3 regions of the Pseudomonas silesiensis genome follow, and region 3 is predicted to be linked to each of the others. Evidence: predicted binding sites of a transcription regulator. Region 3 holds the regulator's gene; each other region holds the start of a gene.
The links. The regulator FliA, encoded in region 3, starts transcription of late flagellar genes. The targets are predictions, from matches to a motif close to CTAAAGTTTNNNNNNNNNNNGCCGNTAA.
Positions count from the first base shown of each region.

Region 1 (4,940 bases), 3.2 Mb from region 3:
AACTGTTCGGCAGCCAGATGCTTTACGCCTTCTTCAGTTTCTTCGCGTTGGTGCTGGTCTGGCGGATTCGTCCGAAAGCGGTCACCAATCTGCACCAGGTGGACGATGCACCGCTGCATCACGTCGCCATGCCGGACAGTATGTCGAGTTCACCGCTGGTGGCTTGCCTTGACCCACGGGTCGATGAGCAGGTGGTGCAGGAGCAGATGCAGAATCCGGTCGAACCCGAGCCGGACCCCGAGCCTGAGCCTGAGCGTGAACCGGTGACCGAAACCGATTCGTCCGCGGATGACGAAGACCTGGGCCGTGAGCAAAGCTTTACCGAGGCCAGGCCTTAACTTCGGGCACAAAAAAAACGGGCAGTCACCGCAAGGGGCTGCCCGTTTTTTATTGGAGCGTTGTATCAGAAGTCGTCTTTGTCGAAGCGCCGCGCTTCGCGCTGAAGCTGATAGACGAACCGCTCGACCTGACGCTGCACCAATCCGCTCATGTTGTGAAAGCGTACGCCGGCGAAGGTGGTGGAGATTCTTTCTTCGAAGTGCAGGTACCGCAGCTCGACCGGTGCGGTCATTTTGCCAAAGGGCAGGGCGGCGGCGAAGCGATCGTAGACCTGGCCCAGCTGCAAGCGGCTGCTGATGTCGCCTTCGAAGCGCAACTTGCAACCGGTGGCGGAAATGTCCAGCAATTTGCCGCTGATCGGCGCCTTGAGCTTTTCACCGTCCAGATCGACGTTGACCAGTTGTGCCAGCTTCAACGCTGCGCGAAAGGCATTGCGGCGCTGGTGATAGACCACTTGATCGGGCAGCGGGCCGCGGTAGCAGCGGGTATCGCCGGACTCGTCGATGGTCAGTGGGCCGTTGCTGTCCCAGGCAATGCGCACGCCGTCGTGGAAGCCTTCGACCTTGAAGGGTTCGCCGGCCAGCAGAAAGCGTTCGCCATCACGGGGAATCATTTCATCCAGGACGATCGTTTTACGCTCACGGTCGATGTCCACCAGATAGCTCTGGAAGCGCTGACTGCGCTCGTGGAACGTGATAATCAGCGGATCATGGCTGTCTTGCAGCTGGCGCAGGTTGCCGGAGATCTCCAGAGGCGTGGTAAGCACCTTGGGTGGCTGCGGAGCATCTTCCGCATTTAAGGCATTGGACACGGTTCATCAATCTCCGGACAAAATATGACTGCGGCTGGCCAGTATTTTGCCAGCATGTTTCGCGTCTTGATAGGGCGCGCTTATCGGCAGGCTCATGCCTGACTGAGGGGGCGTGGCTTTACCAGCGTGGAGAAGGATCCGCTGGCATTGTAAAGCGCTGGCGGCTCGCCGCCGGTGAGGATTTTCAGCTGGGTGGCCGTGGCGGCCTGCTGCATCACAATCGACTGGCCATTTTTCAGGTTGGCGCTCTGGCATTGAGCCAGGAGGTCGGTCAGCACATCGCTTTGTGTCAGCAACTGTTCACCGACGCTCGATTGGCTGGCCAGTTGCTCAAGACCCTGGCGATTGATGGGCAAATTGAAACTGGCGAGGATTTCACTGCGCTTGCGGCCATGCTGCTCGAGTAGAACGATCAATGCCTGTTTCTGCGCCAGAATGTCTTCGAGCAGCGGCATGTCGCGACCGTGCAAGGCGATGGATTCGGTTTGCAGTAACTGCAGCAAGTGTTGCGCAGGCGCAAAGTCGTCGGTAATCAATTGCAGCAGATTCGTGTCGTGCATGGCTGGCCTTGGGTTTTAAGCGTCCAAAAGCCTGGCGCGGGCCGTGGCCTAGCGCTGGGCTTCGAAGTTGAGCAGTTTGCTGGCGACACGGTTGCTGTCGACTTTGTAGCTGCCATCGGCAATCGCTGCTTTCAACTCGGCCACTCGGGCTTTGTCGACGGCGGGCTGATCGCGCAGCGTGTCAGTGACCTTCTGCAACTGTTGAGCCTCATTGCTGATGTGTACCGATTCCCCGCTTTTGACGGTGCTGGCCTGTTCGGCCGGGGTATTGAGCGGCGCGGATTTGCCGGCGTCGGCGGTTTCCCTGGCGGCGGCAGTACGGGTACTGCCCATCGGTGGCGAGGAGCTGTTCAATCGGTTGAAATCGATGACCATGATAAAAAACCTCTGGGTATTTGGACGCTTGCCATGTTTTCGGCCATACCCGGGAAAACTTTAGGCCCATTTCTCAATGAGCTGCGCGCGTCAGCGCTTGCCCTGCATGCAGCACAGTTTAGGGAACAGTCGGGTGGCGCGCCACTTCCTCACACATACACTGCCCTACATGGCCACTTCCACCTGACCCGGTGCGATGACTTGCGCCTTGATGACCCGCTGGGAGTTGAGGTTTTTCACTCGAATCTGGTCACGCAGGCCGCCGTTGGACAGTGCTTCACCGGGCATGCGCACGCTGAGTGTACCGCTGCGGGCGGTAATCACCACCTGATCGCCTTTGCTGATGACTTCAGCCTGTTCCAGATGCACCAGGGTAATGACCTGGTCGGCGACCATTGGTCGGGTCAGTTTCTGTCCGATCGCCTGGTCGACCGAGGTCAGGTAACCCTGGTTGATCAGACTGATGTCCCGCTCGCGCAAGCTCACGTCCTCGGGCTCGACAATACCCATGCGGCGCAGAGGGCGGGTGGTGGTCACAATGTCGCGAAACAGGCGTACTTGAGCGGGTACGAACACTGTCCAGGGCGAGGTGCCCTCGCAGCGAACCTTGACCGTGACCCGGCCCAGTGGCCTGGCCGGGCTCTCGAGGGAGGCTGTCAATTCCTTGTCGCACATTGGCATGCGCAATCGCGGGTCGAGCGGGTTGACCTGGATCTCGTAACGGCCTTCCGTTTGACTGCTCGCCAGATAGTCTTCCACGGAGAATTCAAGAAAGCCTTGAGTGACGCCGATAAGCATGTCAGGCAAGGTGAGCGTGTCAGCAATGGCCGGGCTGCCGGCGTTGAACAGGCACACGGCCGCCAGCACGCCGCACCCTTGTCGGCAGTTGGAGGTCAGGCGTCGGAAAAATGTCGGGTCTGGGTTCATACGGGTTAAAAAGCAAGCGCCGTGCCGTTTAGTGATGAATGTGCGTCGCAACACACTTAGCGTTGGAGTAGGAGTCTGGGCATGGCTGGTGTAATGGATTCGGTAAACCAGCGCACGCAACTGGTGGGGCAGAATCGCCTTGAGCTGTTGTTGTTCCGTCTCGACGGCCAGCAACTGTATGGGATCAACGTATTCAAGGTTCGTGAGGTGCTGCAATGCCCCAAGCTGACCCTGATGCCCAAGTCCAATCCTGTCGTGTGCGGTGTGGCGAGTATTCGTGGGGCGACTATTCCGATTCTCGATCTGGCGATGGCGACCGGATCCGGTCGGTTGCGTGATCAAAGCAATCCCTTCGTGATCATCACGGAGTACAACACCAAGACCCAGGGTTTTCTGGTGCGCTCGGTGGAGCGCATCGTCAACATGAATTGGGAGGAGATTCACCCGCCGCCCAAGGGCACGGGCCGCGATCATTACCTGACGGCGGTGACCCGAGTCGACAATCAGCTGGTCGAAATCATCGATGTGGAGAAGGTGCTGGCGGAAGTGGCGCCGACCCCGGAGGCCATTTCCGTCGGCGTGGTGGATGGCGACACCCGGCACAAAGCGCTGTCCTTGCGCGTGCTGACGGTCGACGACTCGTCGGTGGCGCGCAAGCAGGTCTCGCGTTGCCTGCAAACGGTCGGCGTCGAAGTGGTGGCGCTGAACGACGGCCGGCAAGCGCTCGATTACCTGCGCAAGTTGGTCGAGGAGGGCAAGAAGCCGGAAGAAGAGTTCCTGATGATGATTTCCGATATCGAGATGCCGGAAATGGACGGGTACACCCTGACGGCCGAGATCCGCAACGACCCGCGCATGCAAAAGCTGCATATCATCCTGCATACTTCGTTGTCGGGTGTATTCAATCAGGCGATGGTCAAGAAAGTCGGTGCCGATGACTTCCTGGCCAAATTCCGTCCTGATGACCTGGCATCCCGGGTAGTCGACCGGATCAAAGCAGCAGACATCAGCTAGGGGCCTTCTGCCCCTGGCGGTCAACACGATTTAAGAGGCGGTATCTTTGTCTACGGGTAATTTGGATTTCGAACAGTTCCGGGTCTTCCTGGAAAAAGCCTGTGGCATTTTGCTCGGTGAAAACAAGCAGTACCTGGTCGCGAGCCGTCTCAACAAACTGATGGAGCAGCAAGGCATCAAGTCCCTGGGTGAGCTGGTCCAGCGCATCCAGACCCAGCCACGCAGTGGCCTGCGCGAGATGGTGGTGGATGCCATGACCACCAACGAAACCCTGTGGTTTCGTGACACCTATCCGTTTGAAGTCTTGAAGAACAAGGTGCTGCCCGAAGCGATCAAGGCCGCCCCTGGTCAGCGCCTGCGGATCTGGTCGGCGGCTTGCTCGTCGGGTCAGGAACCGTATTCGTTGTCGATGTCGATCGATGAGTTCGAGCGGGTCAACCTGGGCCAGTTGAAAATGGGGGTGCAGATCGTTGCCACCGACCTGTCCGGCACCATGCTGACCAACTGCAAGAGCGGCGAGTACGACAGCCTGGCCATCGGCCGCGGTTTGTCACCCGAGCGCCTGCAGCGATATTTCGACCCCAAGGGACCGGGGCGCTGGGCCATCAAGGCACCGATCAAGAGCCGGGTGGAGTTTCGCTCGTTCAACCTGCTGGACAGCTACGCGAGCCTCGGCAAGTTCGACATCGTGTTCTGCCGCAATGTGCTGATCTACTTCTCCGCCGAGGTGAAGAAAGACATCCTGTTGCGTATTCACGGCACGTTGAAGCGCGGCGGTTATCTGTTCCTCGGCGCGTCCGAAGCGCTGAACGGTTTGCCGGATCATTACCAGATGGTTCAGTGCAGTCCGGGGATTATTTACCAGGCGAAGTGATTCGTAGGCGGTGCCAAAAAACGGGAGTCCTCAGGGCTCC
Region 1 is NZ_CP014870.1:1,287,247-1,292,186, forward strand. It holds gene PMA3_RS05765 (MFS transporter) at 1-338, shown strand, start outside; gene PMA3_RS05770 (flagellar brake protein) at 404-1,150, opposite strand; gene PMA3_RS05775 (flagella synthesis protein FlgN) at 1,243-1,710, opposite strand; gene flgM (flagellar biosynthesis anti-sigma factor FlgM) at 1,759-2,085, opposite strand; gene flgA (flagellar basal body P-ring formation chaperone FlgA) at 2,251-3,012, opposite strand; gene PMA3_RS05790 (chemotaxis protein CheV) at 3,094-4,026, shown strand; gene cheR (protein-glutamate O-methyltransferase CheR) at 4,073-4,900, shown strand.
Region 1: flgM (flagellar biosynthesis anti-sigma factor FlgM) is a predicted target of FliA. The motif match lies at 2,122-2,149, and genes of this name have one in related genera.

Region 2 (4,940 bases), 450 kb from region 3:
GTTCTCGACGATGTCGAGACGGCCGATACCGTGTTCGCCACCGATACGGTTCAAGGTCGCCAGCACGGTGGCCGGGGTCATTTCGACGCCGTCCAGCGCGACGATGTCGCCGTTGCGGTAGGTCAGTTCCAGGTACTGCGCCTTGTCAGGAGCCTTCTCCGGGGAGACGGTCCATTTCCACATGTCTTCTTCGTGCTCGGTCCAGGTGTCTTCCAGCACGCCGCCTTCATAGGAGATGTGCAGCAGGTTGGCATCCATCGAGTACGGGGATTTCTTCTTGCCGTGACGCTCGATCGGGATGTTGTGCTTTTCAGCGTAATCCATCAGCTTTTCACGGGACAGCAGGTCCCATTCGCGCCACGGCGCGATGACCTTCACGCCTGGTTTCAAGGCGTAGGCGCCCAGTTCGAAACGCACCTGGTCGTTACCCTTGCCGGTCGCACCATGGGAAATGGCGTCGGCGCCGGTTTCGTTGGCGATTTCGATCAGGCGCTTGGCGATCAACGGACGGGCGATGGAAGTACCCAGCAGGTACTCGCCTTCATAAACGGTGTTGGCGCGGAACATCGGGAACACGAAATCACGCACGAATTCTTCGCGCAGATCGTCGATGTAGATTTCTTTTACGCCCATGGCCTGAGCCTTGGCGCGGGCCGGTTCGACCTCTTCGCCCTGACCCAGGTCAGCGGTGAAGGTCACGACTTCACAGTTATAAGTATCCTGCAGCCACTTGAGGATCACCGAAGTGTCCAGGCCGCCGGAATACGCCAGAACGACCTTGTTTACGTCCGCCATGCCATCACTCCACGGGGTTCTACGGAAAGCCGTCAAGTCTACCGGTCATGCAGAATAATTTACAGGGGCGCGACAGCTTATGACGACGAAGCGACAGATTATGTCAAGCGAGCGACTATGGCAGCGTTCTCAGGACGTCGATGCCGCGCTCACCGTCGCCGTGGCGCGAGGGGCCGGCTTTTCGGTCGGCGCCATCCGCGCGAGGTGGACATTGACCCGACGGTTTTTCGCCCGGTTGGCGGCAGTGGTGTTGGGCGCCAAGGGGTAACGTTCGCCGTGGAAGCGCAGGGTGATCTGCGACTCCTGGATACCGTTGGCCTTGAAGAACTCCATGACCGCCAAGGCCCGGCGTCGCGACAGGTCCCGGTTGGTCAGGCGGTTGCCGCTGTTGTCGGAGTGACCGTCGAGTTCGATGTGATTGACCGTCGGGTCGGCCTTCATGAACTCCAGCATCTCCTGCAATTGGGCCTTGGCCTGCCCATCGAGATCGATGCTTTGGCCGTGGAAGCCGATCCGGGATTGTTTGACCTGTTCGAAATTCTTCGGCAACAGCCTCGCTACACAGCCCTGATATTCGCTGAAGGCCTTGCTGAACTTGACCGGCAACAGACGCACTTCCGATACCCGGCCATCGCCCGAAGAGTGCCGCAGAACCGGACTGCGGCCATCCATCAAGCCATTGATCAAGCGAGCGGCCTGCACTTGCGAACTCCTGAACAGCACATTGCCGCTACCGATTTGCACGGCACCGAGATTGATGTCGCCACGCCCCGGCTGCCATGGCGCCGCAGCCGCCAGCAAGGTCGCCGAACCACCGCCGATGATCGCGTTATAAGCCTTCAGTCGAAATGTTGCCTGCTCACCGGCGCGACGCACGAACTCACCCGCGCCAAAATCGGTGATCGGCTGACTCAGGCGGCATTCGAACTTGTCACCTTCGACCGTCCACTCGATGCTCTCCAGGCGAGTCTGGAACGTGAGCGCCATCGCAGGAAGGCTGGCAAACACACTGAGCAAGGCTAAATACCACTGGCGCACGGGAGGCTCCACAGACTTCCACAACAAAAAAGACCGACACACAAATGTTCACGGCATACCCGTTGAATATCGGAAGCTTCCCGTAAAACTTGATAGCGAGTGCCTGAAAGTGTCTTTTCCGGTAGCATTCCCCAGAGTTTGACCCGCCTGGAATCCCCTCATGTCCGACCGCCTGACCCTGCTGCGTCCCGACGACTGGCACATTCATCTTCGCGATGGTGCCGTGTTGACCAATACCGTTGCGGATGTTGCGCGCACCTTTGGTCGCGCCATCATCATGCCCAACCTGGTACCTCCGGTGCGCAACGCCGCTGAAGCCGACGGCTATCGCCAGCGGATTCTCGCTGCACGCCCGGCTGGCAGTCGTTTCGAACCATTGATGGTGCTTTACCTGACCGACCGCACCCAGCCCGAAGAAATTCGCGAGGCCAAGGCCAGCGGTTTCATTCACGCCGCCAAGCTGTACCCGGCCGGCGCGACCACCAATTCGGACTCTGGCGTCACCAGCATCGACAATATCTTCCCTGCACTCGAGGCCATGGCCGAAGTCGGGATGCCCTTGCTGGTCCACGGTGAAGTCACCCGTGGCGATGTCGACGTGTTCGATCGCGAAAAAATCTTCATCGACGAGCACATGCGTCGTGTGGTCGAGCGTTTCCCTACGCTCAAAGTGGTGTTCGAACACATCACCACCGCTGACGCCGTGCAGTTCGTCAATGAGGCCTCGGCCAACGTCGGCGCGACCATCACCGCCCATCACCTGCTGTACAACCGCAACCATATGTTGGTGGGCGGGATTCGGCCGCATTTCTACTGCCTGCCGATTCTCAAGCGCAATACGCACCAGGAAGCGCTGCTCGACGCCGCCACCAGCGGTAGCGACAAGTTCTTCCTCGGCACCGACTCGGCGCCCCACGCCCAGCATGCCAAGGAAGCCGCGTGCGGCTGTGCCGGTTGCTACACCGCTTATGCCGCGATCGAGATGTACGCCGAAGCCTTCGAACAGCGTAACGCGCTGGACAAGCTCGAAGCCTTTGCCAGCCTGAACGGCCCGCGTTTCTACGGCCTGCCGGTGAACACCGATCGCATCACCCTGGTCCGCGAAGAGTGGACCGCCCCGACCAGCCTGCCCTTTGGCGAGCTGACTGTAATCCCGCTGCGCGCCGGTGAAAAACTGCGCTGGCGCCTGCTGGAGGAACACGCGTGAGTGAAGACCATTTCGACGACGAACAGGACGGTCAAGGCGGCGGAGGTGGTTCGCGCCACCCGATGGCTGAGCGCTTCCGTGGGTACCTGCCAGTTGTTGTCGACGTTGAAACCGGGGGTTTCAACTCTGCCACTGACGCCTTGCTGGAAATTGCCGCAACTACCATCGCCATGGATGAAAAAGGGTTTGTTTACCCCGACCACACCTACTTCTTTCGCGTCGAGCCGTTTGAAGGCGCGAACATTGAAGCAGCGGCCCTGGAATTCACCGGGATCAAGCTCGATCACCCGCTGCGCATGGCTGTGAGTGAAGAAGCGGCGCTGACCGATATCTTCCGCGGCATCCGCAAGGCCCTGAAGGCCAACGGTTGCAAGCGGGCGATTCTGGTCGGGCACAACAGCAGCTTCGATCTGGGCTTCCTCAACGCGGCGGTTGCGCGTCTGGACATGAAGCGCAACCCCTTTCATCCGTTCTCCAGCTTCGACACGGCAACCCTGGCTGGCCTGGCTTACGGCCAAACCGTACTGGCCAAGGCCTGTCAGGCAGCCGATATCGATTTCGACGGTCGCGAGGCCCACTCGGCTCGTTATGACACCGAGAAGACGGCCGAGCTGTTCTGCGGCATCGTCAACCGCTGGAAACAGATGGGCGGCTGGGAAGACTTCAACGACTGACCGTAACGACCATAAAAAAACCGGCCTCCAGGGCCGGTTTTTTTATGCCTCGAACCTGCCTTACAGCGCAGCAGCGTTCTCGGTCAGGTAAGCCGCAACGCCTTCGGTCGAAGCGGTCATGCCCTTGTCGCCTTTTTTCCAGTTGGCAGGGCAAACTTCGCCGTGCTCTTCGTGGAATTGCAGAGCGTCGACCAGACGGATCAGCTCTTCGATGTTACGGCCCAGCGGCAGGTCGTTGATGATCTGCGAGCGGACAACGCCTTTATCGTCGATCAGGAACGCGCCACGGAATGCCACGCCGCCTTCGGACTCAACGTCGTAGGCCTTGGCGATTTCGTGCTTCAGGTCGGCTGCCATGGTGTAACGGACTTCGCCGATGCCACCATTGTTGACCGGGGTGTTGCGCCAGGCGTTGTGAGTGAAGTGCGAGTCGATCGAAACGGCGATCACTTCAACATTGCGTGCCTTGAAGTCGGACATGCGGTTGTCCAGCGCGATCAGCTCGGACGGGCAAACGAAGGTGAAGTCCAGTGGGTAGAAGAACACCAGGCCGTATTTGCCTTTGATGGCCGACGACAGGGTGAAGCTGTCTACGATTTCGCCATTGCCGAGTACGGCCGGTACGGTGAAGTCAGGGGCTTGCTTGCCTACGAGTACGCTCATTGGATATCTCCTGGTGTAAAAACGTGAAGTTCCGGGTTTGCGCCAGCCTGCCACCGTCAGGCGACAGCCCTGTGACACGCACCCGCTTCATAAGGACCGGCCATCATACACTGCGTTTTTGAGCTGTCCTTAACGGTTTTTCGCAGACAGGTTAAAATGCTTCCCGGCGCTTACTGGCACATTGCTTTGGAAAAAACCGTTCGTCGGTCGCGCGCCCTCATAACGCGAAGCTGTCAGAAACCACTTTGACAATCATTCTCGTTAACATTAAGATCCATCGCAATTGAGTCACAACCAGCGACGGTTTTCACTTATGTATGTCTGCCTCTGCACTGGCGTCACCGACGGCCAAATCCGCGATGCAATCTATGAAGGATGCTGTAGCTACAAGGAAGTCCGCCAGGCTACCGGTGTTGCCAGCCAATGCGGCAAATGCGCCTGCCTTGCCAAGGAAGTGGTCCGCGAAACCCTGACCAAAATACAATCGGCCCAGGCTGCGATTCCTTATCCTGTAGAATTTACCGCTGCATAAATACCGTATTTCAAAGAACCGGACAGATGTC
Region 2 is NZ_CP014870.1:5,340,400-5,345,339, forward strand. It holds gene PMA3_RS23750 (argininosuccinate synthase) at 1-795, opposite strand, end outside; gene PMA3_RS23755 (flagellar protein MotY) at 925-1,833, opposite strand; gene pyrC (dihydroorotase) at 1,994-3,040, shown strand; gene rnt (ribonuclease T) at 3,037-3,714, shown strand; gene PMA3_RS23770 (peroxiredoxin) at 3,775-4,377, opposite strand; gene PMA3_RS23775 (bacterioferritin-associated ferredoxin) at 4,691-4,909, shown strand.
Region 2: PMA3_RS23755 (flagellar protein MotY) is a predicted target of FliA. The motif match lies at 1,900-1,927, and genes of this name have one in related genera.

Region 3 (4,940 bases):
GTCGAGAACCCCGGGGCGAAAATCAGGTTGTAGCACTCGGTATCGCTCAGGCGCTCGGCCGCGTCCTTGTCCATCACCCCGCGTTTTACCGCGATGGCGCGCAGCACGTTCGGGTCCATGCCTTTGCCGTCATCGGAGATCGACAGCAGGATGTGGTCGCCTTCCTGCTCGGCCGCGAGTATCACCTTGCCGCCCCGGGACTTGCCCGCGGCCTCGCGTTCTTCCGGCGATTCGATGCCGTGGTCGACGGCGTTGCGCACCAGGTGGACCAGCGGATCGGCCAGGGCCTCGACCAGGTTCTTGTCGAGGTCGGTTTCTTCGCCGACCAGCTCCAGGTTGATCTCTTTCTTGAGCTGGCGTGCCAGGTCGCGGACCAGGCGCGGGAAGCGTCCGAAGACCTTCTTGATCGGTTGCATCCGGGTCTTCATGACCGCGGTCTGCAGGTCGGCCGTGACCACGTCGAGGTTCGACACGGCCTTGGACATGGCCTCATCGGCGCTGTTGGCCCCCAGGCGGACCAGGCGGTTACGCACCAGCACCAACTCGCCGACCATGTTCATGATTTCATCGAGCCGCGCGGTGTCGACCCGCACGGTGGTCTCGGCTTCGCTGGCGGGTTTCTCAGGCGGTGGCGCCGCAGGTGCACGCACAGGCGCCGGGGCGGCCTTCGCTGCTTCGGCTTTTGGCTCGGGGGCTTTTGGCTCGGCGGCTTTGGCGACCGATTGAGGCGCTGCTGCCTTGGCGAGCGGTGTGGCCACCGGCGCACTGGCGCCGGTCGCGGTGCCGATTTCCGAAAACTTGCCCTTGCCGTGAAGTTCGTCGAGCAGCGCTTCGAACTCGTGATCGGAGATCAGATCGCTGCCCACCGCTGCGGCCGTTGGCGCAGCCGGGACCGGAGCCGACGCAATCGCCGACTCCAGCGCTTCGACCGCGAAGTTGCCCTTGCCGTGCAGCTGATCGAGCAGTGCTTCGAATTCTTCGTCGGTGATGTCGGAGCTGTCGCCTGCCGCTTTCGGCGTGGCCGGGGTCGCGGGCGCTGCAGGCGCGGCGGGCGCAACCACTGCATCGACGGCGAACCGGCCTTTGCCGTGCAACTGATCGAGCAATGACTCGAACTCGGCATCGGTGATTTCATCGCTGGCCGCGGCATTGCCGCTGACCGGTGCCGGCGCGCAAGGCGCCGCTTCGGCCTGCGCCTTGACCGCGTTCAGCGAGTCCAGCAACTGTTCGAATTCATTGTCGGTGATGTCATCCGACGGGCTGTCAGCCACAGGCGCCACGGCCGCAGCCGGTGCCGCCTGGTCGGTCGACTGCGGCTCGGCCAGACGCGCCAGGGCCGCCAGCAACTCAGGCGTGGCCGCCGTGACCGGGCTGCGTTCGCGGACCTCGGTGAACATGCCGTTCACCGCGTCCAGGGCTTCAAGAACCACGTCCATCAGTTCCGAGTCGACGCGACGTTCACCCTTGCGCAGGATGTCGAACACGTTCTCGGCGATGTGACAGCACTCCACCAGCTCGTGGAGCTGGAGGAAGCCGGCGCCTCCTTTTACAGTGTGAAAACCGCGAAAAATTGCATTGAGCAAGTCTGCATCATCCGGTCGGCTTTCAAGCTCGACCAGTTGTTCGGACAGTTGCTCAAGAATCTCGCCGGCCTCAACCAGGAAATCCTGAAGGATCTCTTCATCGGCGCCGAAGCTCATTAATGGGGTGCTCCTAACAGGTCTTAAAATCCAAGGCTGGAAAGCAAATCGTCCACATCGTCCTGACCGGACACAACGTCTTCTCTTTTATCGGCATGAATCTGCGGACCTTCACCCTGAGAGAGCTGTTTTTGCGGATCTTTTTCTGCCCGCATCGCTTCACGGTCATGTTCGATGCCCGCAAAGCGGTCCACCTGACTGGCCATCAGCACGAGTTTGAGCAGGTTGCTTTCAACTTCGGTGACCAATTGAGTCACACGCTTGATCACTTGACCGGTGAGGTCCTGATAATCCTGGGCGAGCAGGATATCGTTGAGGTTGCTCGACACAATGCGGTTGTCGGCGCTGCTGCGTGTCAGGAAACCGTCGACCCGCCGGGCCAGTTCGCGGAACTCTTCAGCCCCGACTTCGCGACGCATGAAGCGCCCCCAGTCCGTGCTCAGCGCCTGGGCTTCGTTGCTCAGGCTGTTGACCAGCGGCGTGGCGTTCTCTACCAGGTCCATGGTGCGGTTGGCCGCGGCTTCGGTCAGCCTGACCACGTAGCCCAGGCGCTCGGTGGCGTCGGTGATCTGGGACACTTCCTCGGCTTGCGGCATGTGCGGGTCAATCTGGAAATTGACGATCGCGCTGTGCAGCTCGCGGGTGAGCTTGCCCACTTCCCGATAAAGGCCGCGGTCACGGGTCTGGTTGAGCTCATGGATCAGTTGCACCGCGTCGCCGAACTTGCCTTTTTCAAGGCTTTCGACCAGTTCGACCGCGTGTTTTTTCAGGGTCGACTCGAAATCGCCCTGTGAAGATTCTTTATGCTCCATAGCTTCCCCGTGGCGCCGTTGCTCAACCAATGCGTTCGAAAATCTTCTCGATTTTTTCTTTCAGCGCTTGGGCCGTGAAGGGTTTGACCACATAGCCGTTAACACCGGCCTGGGCCGCTTCGATGATCTGCTCGCGCTTGGCTTCAGCGGTCACCATCAGCACCGGCAGGTGCTTGAGCTTCTCATCGGCGCGCACGTGGCGCAGCAGATCGATGCCGGTCATGCCTGGCATGTTCCAGTCGGTGACCAGAAAGTCGATGCTGCCGCTGTTGAGCATCGGAATGGCAGTGGTGCCATCATCCGCCTCGACCGTGTTGGTGAACCCAAGGTCACGCAACAGGTTTTTTATGATCCGCCGCATCGTTGAGAAGTCATCAACGATGAGGATTTTCATGTTCTTGTCCAAGTCGACCTCCAAGCAGTCTTAAACGCGCCCAACAGCTGGACGCGCCATTTCAATCAATCCGGCGATACACTCGATGACTGTCTGGAGCACAACAGATCGAGACCGGCGCAGTTCACCACCCCGCCAGTCACGTTCGCAGTGTCCCCACACTGCCTTCAGCGCGCTCGCCACTCCCCCAAACGCGCCCGCAAACGGGCCGCGCACTGGCTATGCAACTGGCTGACCCGGGATTCGCTGACCCCCAGGACCTCGCCGATTTCCTTGAGATTCAGCTCTTCGTCGTAGTACAGCGCCAACACCAGTCGCTCACGCTCAGGCAAATTGGCAATCGCATCCGCCAGCGCCGCCTGGAAGCGATCATCTTCCAGATCCCGTGAAGGCTCCGGATGTGCACTCGCGCCATCCTCGTGCAGCCCTTCGTGTTCGCCGTCCTGCAACAGATCGTCGAAACTGAACAGCCGGCTGCCCAGGGTGTCGTTCAAAATCCCGTAATAATCGTCGAGACTCAATTGGAGTTCGGCCGCAACTTCGTGATCTTTAGCGTCGCGCCCGGTTTTAGCTTCAATCGAGCGAATCGCGTCGCTGACCATGCGGGTATTGCGGTGGACCGAACGTGGCGCCCAGTCCCCCTTGCGCACCTCATCGAGCATCGCGCCGCGGATTCGAATGCCCGCGTACGTCTCGAAGCTGGCGCCTTTGCTGGCGTCATATTTGGTCGACACTTCCAGCAGGCCGATCATCCCGGCCTGGATCAGGTCTTCGACCTGGACACTGGCCGGCAGACGCGCCAGCAAGTGGTAAGCAATGCGTTTGACCAGTGGCGCGTAACGCTCGATCAGCTCGTACTGCGCGTCACGTGCCGACTGCTTGTAAAAGTTGTAGCCACTGGCTGTCATAGCACCGGTCCTGCGGTTTGTTGCACCAGGCGTTCGACGAAAAACTCCAGGTGCCCGCGGGGGTTGGCCGGCAGCGGCCAGGTATCGACCTTCTGTGCAATCGCCTTGAAAGCCAGCGAGCACTTGGAACGCGGGAAGGCCTCATAGACCGCGCGCTGCTTCTGCACGGCCTTGCGCACGCTTTCGTCGTACGGCACGGCGCCGACGTATTGCAAGGCGACGTCGAGGAAACGATCGGTGACCTTGGTCAACTTGGCGAACAGGTTGCGACCTTCCTGCGGGCTCTGGGCCATGTTGGCCAGGACGCGGAAGCGGTTCATGCCGTAGTCGCGATTGAGCAACTTGATCAGGGCGTAGGCGTCGGTGATCGAGGTCGGTTCGTCGCAGACCACCAGCAACACTTCCTGGGCGGCGCGAACGAAACTGACGACCGACTCACCAATGCCCGCCGCGGTGTCGATCACCAATACGTCGAGGTTATCGCCGATGTCGCTGAAAGCCTGGATCAGGCCGGCATGCTGCGCCGGGCTCAGATGCACCATGCTCTGCGTGCCGGACGCGGCCGGCACGATACGAATGCCGCCGGGGCCTTGCAACAAAACGTCGCGCAGCTCGCAGCGGCCTTCGATCACGTCGGCCAGGGTACGTTTGGGTGTCAGTCCCAGCAGGACGTCGACGTTCGCCAGCCCCAGATCGGCGTCCAGCAACATGACGCGCCGGCCGAGCTCGGCGAGAGCCAGGGACAAGTTCACTGACACGTTAGTTTTCCCGACGCCACCTTTGCCGCCGGTCACCGCGATCACCTGTACGGGATGCATGCTGCCCATGTTATTTCTTTACCTTGTCTTGCATAGACGGAGGCCACATTACTGGCTGCGCGTTCACAAACGGAACAATGCATGGCAGACCATCGATGTAGGTACAAAAACTATTCATTGCTACCTCAGCCGACCTGTTTGGTCGGGCTGTGATAAATATCAGCGAACATATCAGCCATGGCTTCTTCGCTGGGTTCTTCCTGCATTTGCACGCTTACTGCACGGCTGACCAGCTGATGACGACGCGGCAGATGCAAATCATCCGGAATCCGCGGGCCATCGGTCAGGTAAGCCACTGGTAAATCATG
Region 3 is NZ_CP014870.1:4,889,317-4,894,256, forward strand. It holds gene PMA3_RS21590 (chemotaxis protein CheA) at 1-1,700, opposite strand, end outside; gene PMA3_RS21595 (protein phosphatase CheZ) at 1,724-2,512, opposite strand; gene PMA3_RS21600 (chemotaxis response regulator CheY) at 2,535-2,906, opposite strand; gene fliA (RNA polymerase sigma factor FliA) at 3,074-3,814, opposite strand; gene fleN (flagellar synthesis regulator FleN) at 3,811-4,641, opposite strand; gene flhF (flagellar biosynthesis GTPase FlhF) at 4,758-4,940, opposite strand, start outside.